DNA from 3 places in the Exiguobacterium sp. s168 genome. Region 1 is predicted to be linked to each of the others. Evidence: riboswitches for the same ligand, from Rfam matches in the RefSeq annotation. Region 1 holds a riboswitch; each other region holds the start of a gene.
What was found. Region 1 has a riboswitch for lysine ahead of KNQ15_RS08810 (amino acid permease). Riboswitches for the same ligand answer to the same signal wherever they lie in the genome.

Region 2: it holds a riboswitch for lysine, as region 1 does, so the genes downstream of both, KNQ15_RS09870 (aspartate kinase) here and KNQ15_RS08810 (amino acid permease) in region 1, are expected to answer to the same signal.
Region 3: it holds a riboswitch for lysine, as region 1 does, so the genes downstream of both, KNQ15_RS08315 (Na+/H+ antiporter NhaC family protein) here and KNQ15_RS08810 (amino acid permease) in region 1, are expected to answer to the same signal.

Annotation. Positions count from the first base shown of each region.
Region 1 covers NZ_JACSNE010000012.1:31,584-34,868, forward strand. The annotation lists gene KNQ15_RS08810 (amino acid permease) at 1-1,266, opposite strand, end outside; lysine riboswitch at 1,397-1,585, opposite strand; gene KNQ15_RS08815 (MarR family winged helix-turn-helix transcriptional regulator) at 1,751-2,206, shown strand; gene KNQ15_RS08820 (diguanylate cyclase) at 2,344-3,285, shown strand, end outside.
Region 2 covers NZ_JACSNE010000015.1:3,924-7,208, reverse strand. The annotation lists gene KNQ15_RS09875 (aspartate-semialdehyde dehydrogenase) at 1-350, opposite strand, end outside; gene KNQ15_RS09870 (aspartate kinase) at 364-1,563, opposite strand; lysine riboswitch at 1,676-1,853, opposite strand; gene argH (argininosuccinate lyase) at 1,924-3,285, opposite strand, start outside.
Region 3 covers NZ_JACSNE010000011.1:13,188-16,472, forward strand. The annotation lists gene KNQ15_RS08315 (Na+/H+ antiporter NhaC family protein) at 1-1,273, opposite strand, end outside; lysine riboswitch at 1,385-1,563, opposite strand; gene KNQ15_RS08320 (uracil-DNA glycosylase family protein) at 1,656-2,393, opposite strand; gene KNQ15_RS08325 (heme oxygenase) at 2,517-2,837, opposite strand; gene KNQ15_RS08330 (methyltransferase) at 2,927-3,285, shown strand, end outside.

The DNA of each region.
Region 1 (3,285 bases):
GAACGGGAACGCTGGTGCAACATATGGTAAGTCTTTCAACGAGTGACCTTGTGCAACGAATCCTTTACGGAAGCGATAGTGACTGATCGCAATCCCGAGCCATGCGATGAATCCTGTCATCCCGGAAGCATTGAGTAACCACAGGTAGACTTGTCCACCAAACATCGACGTCAAGAAACAGAGCGCACCGACTGCACCTGTTGCAAGCAAGGCGTTACGGGGTACACCGTTTTTCGAGACTTTCGCGAATAACTTCGGTGCATCGCCTTGGCGCGCAAGTGTATACAGCATCCGTGTCGAAGCATACATGCCTGAGTTTCCGGCAGATAGAACAGACGTCAAGATGACAGCGTTCATGAGTGCTGCTGAGAACGCAAGACCTGCTTTTTCAAAGACGAGCGTAAACGGACTAACCGCTACGTCCGTAATGTCATTCGAAACCAAGTTCGGACTCGTATACGGAATGAGCATTCCGATGACGAAAATCGCGAAGACGTAGAAAAGTAAGATACGCCAGAAAACTTGTTTGACTGCTTTAGGAACGTTCTTTTTCGGGTCTTCTGACTCACCCGCGGCAATCCCGACGAGCTCCGTTCCTTGGAAACTGAATCCAGCAACAAGAATGATTCCGATGACGGCAGGAATCCCACCGACGAACGGTGCATCGCCAAGAGCAAAGTTTTTAAAGCCAACCGGTGGCTCCGATGTAAAGACACCGAAAATCATCGCAACACCGACGACTAAGAAGACGATGACGGTAACGACTTTAATCATCGCGAACCAATACTCCGCTTCCCCGAATCCTTTAACGGAGAAGTAGTTCAAGCCAATCATGAGTAAGAGGAACAAGGCACTGAAATAAAATCCAGGAACATCCGGGAACCAATACGTCATGACGATTTGTGCTGCGACGAGCTCGACTGCGATCGTGACTGCCCAGTTGTACCAGTAGTTCCAGCCGAGTGCAAAGCCGAATGATGGATCGACGAATTTCGTTCCATATGTCGAGAAGGATCCAGCGACCGGCATGTACGCTGCCATTTCACCAAGACTTGTCATTAGGAAGTAGACCATCAGACCAACGATTGCATACGATAGGAGCGCACCACCTGGTCCTGCTGCTGCGACGGAAGCACCGGACGCAATGAAGAGTCCTGTTCCAATCGCTCCACCGATGGCGATCATCGACATGTGACGGGCTTGTAATCCACGTTTTAATCCTTCTGCTGTCGAATCTGTTGTTTGTTTCACATCTAGATTGTTCATTTCGTTCGCTTCTCTCTTTAATAAATTTTGAGAGGACACTTTTTGAATAAAAAAACAAAAAGCGCCCTCATCTTCCAGATGGAAGATGAGAACGCAACATAATAAAATGGATGCGCCTCATTCTACCGTCGTGAAAGATAGCTCTCCACAAGTAGGTGATACCCGACTTGTGACAGTATTAGACCTATTTGATCTAATCCCAATCGATCATCTTCAAAGCGATGATTGATTTCGGCAATTCTTCCTTTCAGGTCACCTCATCTGTCGCTTGACGACATCCGTAACCGTACTCTTAAGAACTGCAACCTCCATCCCACTGGTTGAGTGAGAACTGAATTAAGTTAGTTATTACTACGCCATATTACACAAATCGCCACGAAATTGTCAATTGTCTTTTTCGAATATCGGGTAGTCGATGGTAAAAATCCGATATGTTTAGTACACTAAATGGTAGAAGTCCACTGAGAGAAAGGATGCTGCTTGCATGCCACAGGAACGTGATTTGCTAACTTATCGACTCGAAGAACAAATGCGTGTCATTCTTCGTACCCTGCGACGTGAACTTAACCGGCTATTTGAAGGAACGGCGACCCGGAGTGAATTTTTCATCTTACGAAGCCTTTCCGAAAATGGTCCTCAGCGCCCGACGCTTCTCGCGGAACAATTTGAGCTCGCGACGAGTCAAGTCACTGCTTTGACGGATAAACTGTATAAACAAGGATATGTCACCCGAACACGTTCGACGGAAGATCGTCGTTCAATCGTCCTCGCTTTGACGGAGGACGGTGAACGTGCATTTCGGGATCTCGAAATCGTCCGGAAAAACTATTTACAAGACCGCTTCGGCACATTGACAGAAGAAGAGCTTGAAACGATGGTTCATGTCTTTGATAAAATTTTACAGACGATGGATGAGGATACACTTACTTCGTCTTCTTAAAAACGGTAGATTTTCTACCGTTTTTTCTATTTTATCTAAAGATTTCCCTCTGTCTAACCGTTATCTACTTGAGTATACTGGAAGTATATATATGGAAATCTGTTAGCTGGGGGAGTTGGGAGGATTTGTTGTCCATCATGAATCAATTCATCATTAACTTTTGTCTACTGTTTACAACGATTACTCTCTTGTTCTTACCGTTTCGAAATCAACCGCGTATTTCATTGAACTCCAAATGGAGCATTCGACTTATACTCGGAGCGGTCTGTGGTCTGGTTGCGGTTTTATTGATGTTCAATGGGATCCAAATCGATGTCGCCCGTGTTGATTTACGTATCGTTCCCGTCGCGATCGCCATGCTGTTCGTTGGTTTTCCAAGCGCCATCGTTGCGGGTGCGATGATCATTGGGACACGTTACTTTTTAACACCAGTTGATCAAATGGAAGGTTTTTATTTATCTACGCTGATCATCGTCTTGTTCATCACGACAATCGGAATCATTCGTCGATTCGTTCATGTCTCGATGCGTCATTTTCAGCTTATGGTGTTGGTCGGTATTCTCTATTCGCTACCCGCCATCTACATCCTGACGCACAGCTGGTCGACATTCTTTAAAATCTCGATTGCGTACGTCTTCTTTAATTTATTAGCTGGCTTTGTCGCTTTTCGATTGCTAACGGAATTACGCCGTCACTTCGAAAACATCCAGTATCAGCAGAAACTCGCCATGACGGATGCATTGACAGGGCTCGCCAATCGTCGTCGTCTTGATGACTCCCTTTCGCTTGTCGGTTCGACCGACCAAGGCTATTCGCTTGTACTCATCGATATCGATTTCTTCAAGCATGTCAATGATACATATGGTCATGATGCGGGCGATGATGTGTTACGCCAACTCGGCATGACTCTTGCTTCCTTGACGCGTCCAGACGACCTCGTCGGACGGTACGGTGGTGAAGAATTTTTAATCATCTTACCAAGTACTTCGGCGAAAGAAGCGCAAAAAATCGCAGAACTAGCTCGGCTGACGGTCGCACGTAACCTGTTCCCGACAGCAGATGTACCTGATCTACAAATC
Region 2 (3,285 bases), on a different contig from region 1:
TGAATCGCTTGTGGATTGACTTCTGGCACGACAAGCGGAATCGTCTCCTGCATCCGGAAAGCACTTGAATTATCAACGACGAGTGTTCCGTTTTCAGCTAGTAACGGGGCATATTGTTCACTGATCGTTCCGCCCGCTGCGAACAACGCGACATCGATCCCGTCTTCCGTGATATTTGGTGTCAGTGCTTGGATCGTGATGGCTTCTTCCTTGAACTGTACCGTGTTCCCTGCTGAACGAGCAGAAGCGTAAGCGGACAGGCGGCTGACCGGGAAGTCCAGTTCGGCTAGTACTTGTAACATTTTTTGACCGACGGCGCCGGTTGCTCCAATGACTGCTACATGATACATCCTGTTTTCCTCCTTATAACTCGAACGCGTTTGCAATCGCTGCAACCGTCCGTTCAATATCTGCTTGTGCAATCGTGTATGAGATGCTGATTTCTGAAGTCGTAACTTGATAGAACGGAATGTTCTCTGCTCGGAAGATTGCGAACAATTTCGAAGCGACACCTGTTGCATCCCGCATCCCGATTCCGACGACAGATAATTTCGCGTGTTGATTATGGCGGTCGACCTTGACTGTCGTGAAACGATCCATGATGTCTTTCAATGCTTCATCGAGGAACTCTTCCTCATCGAGTGGACAAGAGAACGATAAGAAGATGTCACTGTCGAACGTCGTTTGACTGATCATATCGATGTTGACGTGGCGGTTCGATAAGAGTTCGAAGATATCGGCTACTGCTGCGTTCGTTTGCGGTACGTGTTTGATTGATACCGTCAAGACGTTCTTCGTCACACTGACACTCGTCACCGCTTTTTGTTCCATTGTTTCCGTCGCTTCCATGATCCATGTTCCCCTTTTCGATTCAAGTGTTTTCCCGACGAAGATGTGTACGCCGTATTTTTTTCCTAGTTCGACACTCCGCATTTCCATGACCTTCGACCCGAGGGCGCTCATCTCCATCATCTCATCATATGAGATGTGCGGAATCGGTTGAGCAGCAGCATGGATTCGTGGATCAGCTGTATAGACACCGTCGACATCCGTGTAGATTTCACACCGTTTATCAAGGACTGCCGCAAGCGCAACAGCCGTCGTATCCGATCCACCACGTCCGAGCGTCGTGACATCACCGAGTTCGTTGACCCCTTGGAATCCGGCGACGATGACGACATCGTACGTTTCAAGTTTTTGCCGTAACAGATTTCCATCAATCTGTTTGATCTTGCTTTTCGTATGCAATCCCATCGTACTGATTCCCGCTTGTGCGCCTGTTTGCGATAACGCTTTGACGCCGAGTGAGTTGAGGGCGATGCTGAGTAATGAAATCGTCTGTTCTTCTCCGATGGCAAGCAGACGATCGAGTTCTCGGCGCTCGGGGCGATCCGTGATGGCTTGCGCCTGAGCGATTAAAGAATCTGTCATCTTGCCCATCGCTGAAACGACGACGACAAGTTTTTCACCTTCGGCTGCGCGACTCTTCAAATAATTCGCAATAGACTGAATCTGTTCGACAGTCGCAACCGAGCTTCCACCAAATTTAAGTACAGTTGTCACAATCCTATCTCCTTTGTCCCGATACAGAAAAAAACGACGGGCCGGTAGGAGCGTTCCTACGGCCCGTCGTTATCACGATCGGACAAACGAAGACAAAGTCATTCGTTCTTTTACGTAAGATAGCGCTCCGAAACATCGGTTTCGGCAGTACAACGGATCTTAACCGTTGTACCAGCAAATGAGAAGAAGCATCTTCTCGTTCACTTCGGCGGACTTCCCCTTTCACATCATTCGGCATGCTTGCCTTCAAGAATGATGCTACTCATGTCATCCGCGCCTCTATCTGTCGGTTGTTAGTTACAGTTATAGCAGACATCTTTTGTTAAATCCAGTCATTTGACTGATTTTTTTCAAAATCCGTCAATTCGCAAGATGCTGTTTCGCGAGTTCAAGTTGCTCCGACACGGCAACAAACCCTGTTCCGCCGTAGCTTGTCCGGCGTGCCACTGCTTGAACCGGATCGAGGAGCGGATAGACATCTTCCGTGATGTCAGGATGGAACATTTGATACGTCTCGAGGTTCAAATCCTTCAGGAAACAACCGTTCTGCACACAGTAAAGGACGGCCTTGCCGACAATTTCATGCGCTTCCCGGAATGGTATGCCTTTCGTTACAAGGTAGTCGGCGAGTTCCGTTGCGTTCGAGAAGTCTTGCATTGTCGCCTTCTTGAGCGCTTCGGTCTTAAACGTCGCAGATTCAATCATTCCGGTGAAGATTTGAACGGATTGGAGAACGGTATCGGCTGTATCGAAGACCCCTTCCTTATCCTCTTGCATGTCTTTATTGTAAGCGAGTGGTAATGCCTTCATCGTCGTCAAGAAGCCCATCAGATTGCCGTAGACGCGCCCCGTTTTCCCACGAATCAATTCAGCGAAATCAGGATTTTTCTTCTGTGGCATCATACTCGACCCTGTCGAAAAAGCATCCGACAACTCGATGAAGCTGAATTCCTGCGATGCCCAAATGATGATTTCCTCACAAAAACGCGAGAGATGCATCATGACGGTCGAAGCGATCCCGAGGTATTCGATGACAAAGTCACGGTCCGAGACAGCGTCTAGACTGTTCGGATAGACCGACTCAAAACCGAGCAACTCGGCAGACCGGAAACGATCAATCGGGAACGTCGTCCCCGCGAGCGCCCCTGCCCCGAGCGGTGATTTCCGGATCCGCTTTTGATTATCCGTCAACCGTTCGACATCGCGTTCGAACATCCAGAAATAAGCGAGCAAATGATGCGCAAGCGAGATCGGTTGTGCTCGTTGCAAATGCGTATACCCTGGCATGACCGTCTCGATATGTTGCTCCGCTTGTTCCGTGATGACCGATTGGAGCTCGCGTAATGCCGTCGTCAACGCTACGACATGTTGCTCCATCCATAGATGTAAATCGGTTGCGACTTGGTCGTTTCGACTCCGTGCCGTATGCAGTTTTCCTGCGACCGGACCGATCTGTTCCGTCAACAAACGCTCAAGGTTCATATGAATGTCCTCGTCCGCTAACGTGTAGGAATGGTCTGCTAACGTCGTTTCCAGTTGCTTCAGTCCTTGCTCGATTTGTGTCCACTCGTCTTGAGCGAGGATCCCTTGTTCAAATAGCATCTGCGCGTGTGCGAGACTGCCTTTTAAATCAACGCTCGCTAATTTTTGATCGAACGTGATCGATGCTCCGAAGGCTTCCGCTTGAGCGGAAGCACTTTCCGTAAAACGTCCACCCCAGAG
Region 3 (3,285 bases), on a different contig from region 1:
AGGCATCGACAGCCATGACGAGATCCGCACCGATTGGCAACATGATCCCGAATGTGCCCCAACTTGTTCCTGTCGAGAATGCCATCAAGCCGGCAATCAAGAATAATAAGAACGGCAAGTACGAAGCAGAAATCGAGTTGCTGACGAAGCTCGCTAGATAATCGCCTGTTTTCATATCACCGATGACAGCAATGATCGTCCAAGCGAATAACAGAATCACGACTGCTGGCCACATCGAACGCATACCAGCGACGATGCTTGCACGGTAATCGCGACCCGGAATTTTTCGTCCGATCAGCATCAGGAAAGCGACGATTAAACTGATGACGACACCTGCGACGAGTGAACGTGTGACGTCTGTTGCCTCAAATGCTCCAATTAAAGTAAACGGGCGATTGTCGGCAGCAAGTGCCTGAGCACCTGTTCCGAGCAACGCACTGATCGTAGCGATGACGAGAACGACGATCGGAACGACGAGATCCCGTACTTTTCCATTCGTATGTTCGTTGACCTCTTTTGCCATCCCCATCGGTGTTCCTTTTGATGCATCAAAAAGTTCACCTTTCGCGGCACGACGTTCATGTTGTTTCATCGGTCCGACAGAGACGCCAGAGTAAGCGATGTAAAGTGTTAAAAGTAGCGCGAAAATCGCATAGAAGTTCATTGGAACGATCATCATGAAGGCACTAAACGCTGAGTAATCCGTAATCGAGTGCGTCGTTAAGATACCGGCGATGATGGAGATGATGAATGCGCCCCAACTCGAAAGCGGACTGATGACACAAACAGGCGCAGCTGTTGAGTCGATCAAATAGGCAAGTTTCGCTCGCGAGACACCACGACGATCCGTTAACGGACGACTAACGTTTCCGACAGCAAGACTATTGAAGTAATCATCGATGAAAATCAAGATACCGAGTCCGAAGGCGACTAAGCGTGCACCACGCGCCGTTTTGACGTGCGTAGAAGCCCATTCACCGAAGGCACGAGCGCCACCTGATGTCTGAATGAGCGTGGAAAGGACGCCGAGCAATAACAAGAAGACAAGTAATAAGACGTTCCACTCGTTCAAGGCACCGTCCGCCCAAAACAGGCTGAAGATGTTCTTGCCGAGATAGGTTATCGTATCGATCGGATTAAAACGGTGGAGTAACAGGGCACCGACGAGAATGCCGACACCTAACGAAAGAACGACCTTTCGTGTAAAGATGGCTAATAAGATAGCTAGTAAAGCAGGTACAAGGGCAATGATGGAATCTGAATAGTTGACCATGAAAAATATCCTCCTCTTTAATAAATGGCTTAAAGATGAGACCCCGCGGCACAAAAAAAGCAAGGGCACCGGCAACAAAGCCGACACCCTCGCTGGATGCGTCTTTCTTAGCCGAATTGGAGCGCTCCATACAAGTACTATGTATGGCAATCGATCGGGTGTTTCCCGAATCGACCAACGACGATATGTTAGACACATACTGTCATTTCGGCGATGTCACCTTTCCTGTAGTCGTCTTCGTTGTCATCCTCGGACCAAGTACTGATTGAAATCGCGCCTCTACCTCATCGATAGAATAGTCATATTCTGTTCTTATGGACACTTTATCATGTAATTCAGAAACGATTCAACCATATATTCTGATAATTTAAGATAAAGTTATTTATTCAGCAAAATGTTGAATGAGCTGTTTCATCAAATAGGCTTGGTTTTCTTCGAATTGTTTTTTTCGATGACCATTCGCACCAGAGGGATGAGGGAATCCCGAAAGAAGCTGATGCTGTTCGATTCGTCCGTCATGAATCAACCCACGGACTTGTGTCTCGACGACACGACCGAGCGGAATCAATAGCGCCGGTTCGCGTAGCTGATTGATTTCAGCGACGAAGTGTTCTTCTGCATAATGTTTTAGCAAAGGACTACGGCTGATTTTCGGTTGATGACCTGAGTAATTCTTTTCGCGATAAAAGACGGGTTGCTTTAACAGTGACGTCGGTTGCAATAATTTTTGATATTGATGAAATAAGCTAGCCGTCGTCTCGATTCCGAGCAATGCTGGAAGTTCGAGTGTATCGAGCATCTGAACGAGGTTACGTCGCATCGTTCCAGCAAAGCTTGCTGTATATTTGACGAGGCGTGCCGTCTCTTCTAATGAAACACCATGATGGAGGGCATCCGTCGCTTCTTCGAAAGCGATTCGCATCTGTTCAAAACCTGGTGTGATCCCGATGAGGACGACTTTTGCTTCAGTATTGACATATTCGCCAATCGGAGAGTAATAGACGGTCAGCTCGTTCTCCTGTTGCAATAAAAAATCGTCCGTCCATAATTCATCACGTCGTAACGTACGATCGTCAGGTAAGCTACGAATGGCTTGTTCAAATATAGTTAATGAATTCATGAAGGACCCTCTCTCTCTGTAATGGCACTATGATAACAAATAATACCATTTGTGACAATTCGACCCTTTCACTATTTGTATATAGGTATCTAAAAAGGACTCGAGACGAGTCCTTTTCGTGCATCATGCGCGTTCTTTGACCGAAGCGACTTCATATGTCAGAATCTCGCTGCCGAGCATTGGCGATTCTCCTGCCTCACTACTCGCAGGTCGACTATGTGACGCTTTGAAATCGTCACTTTCCCGCCACGCTTGAAAACTCTTCATGTCTTCCCAGTACATGTTGACGTTCATTTCATCGTGTTCTTCGATATTTTGCGTCAATAAGACCTCGACGCGGATGAATCCGTCCATCGTATCGAGTCCACTTGGACGCGTAAAACGAGGAGCGAGAGCTGCAGCCATCCCTTTTTTGACTTTAATCCGGTTCGTAACGACGATCATCATAAAATCCCCTTTCAAAAAACGAGTAACGTACTTCTTCAGTATAGTACGATGAGGGTAAGAATGCCGGAAAGAAGGAACAAAAGACGATGAATGAACAGGAATACGATCAACGATTACGAATCGAGACCATTGAGATGCAACATCTTTATGGTGTGTTTAGTCACTATAATCGATATGAACCGACACCTTATGCGGCACTAGACGAATTATGCGAAACCTATCCGTTCCAAAAACAGGACACTGTCATTGATTTCGGGTGTGGGAAAGGGCGTTTGAACTTTTACTTACACGACCGATTCGATTGTTCCGTCATCGGAATCGAGATGAATGGACAATTTTACGAAGATGCGCTTCGGAACATGGCGAATTACGAAAGTAGACGAAAGCGACGTTCGGGAAGTTTACGATTTGAACAGGCGTATGCTGAGCAGTACGTCATTCCGGA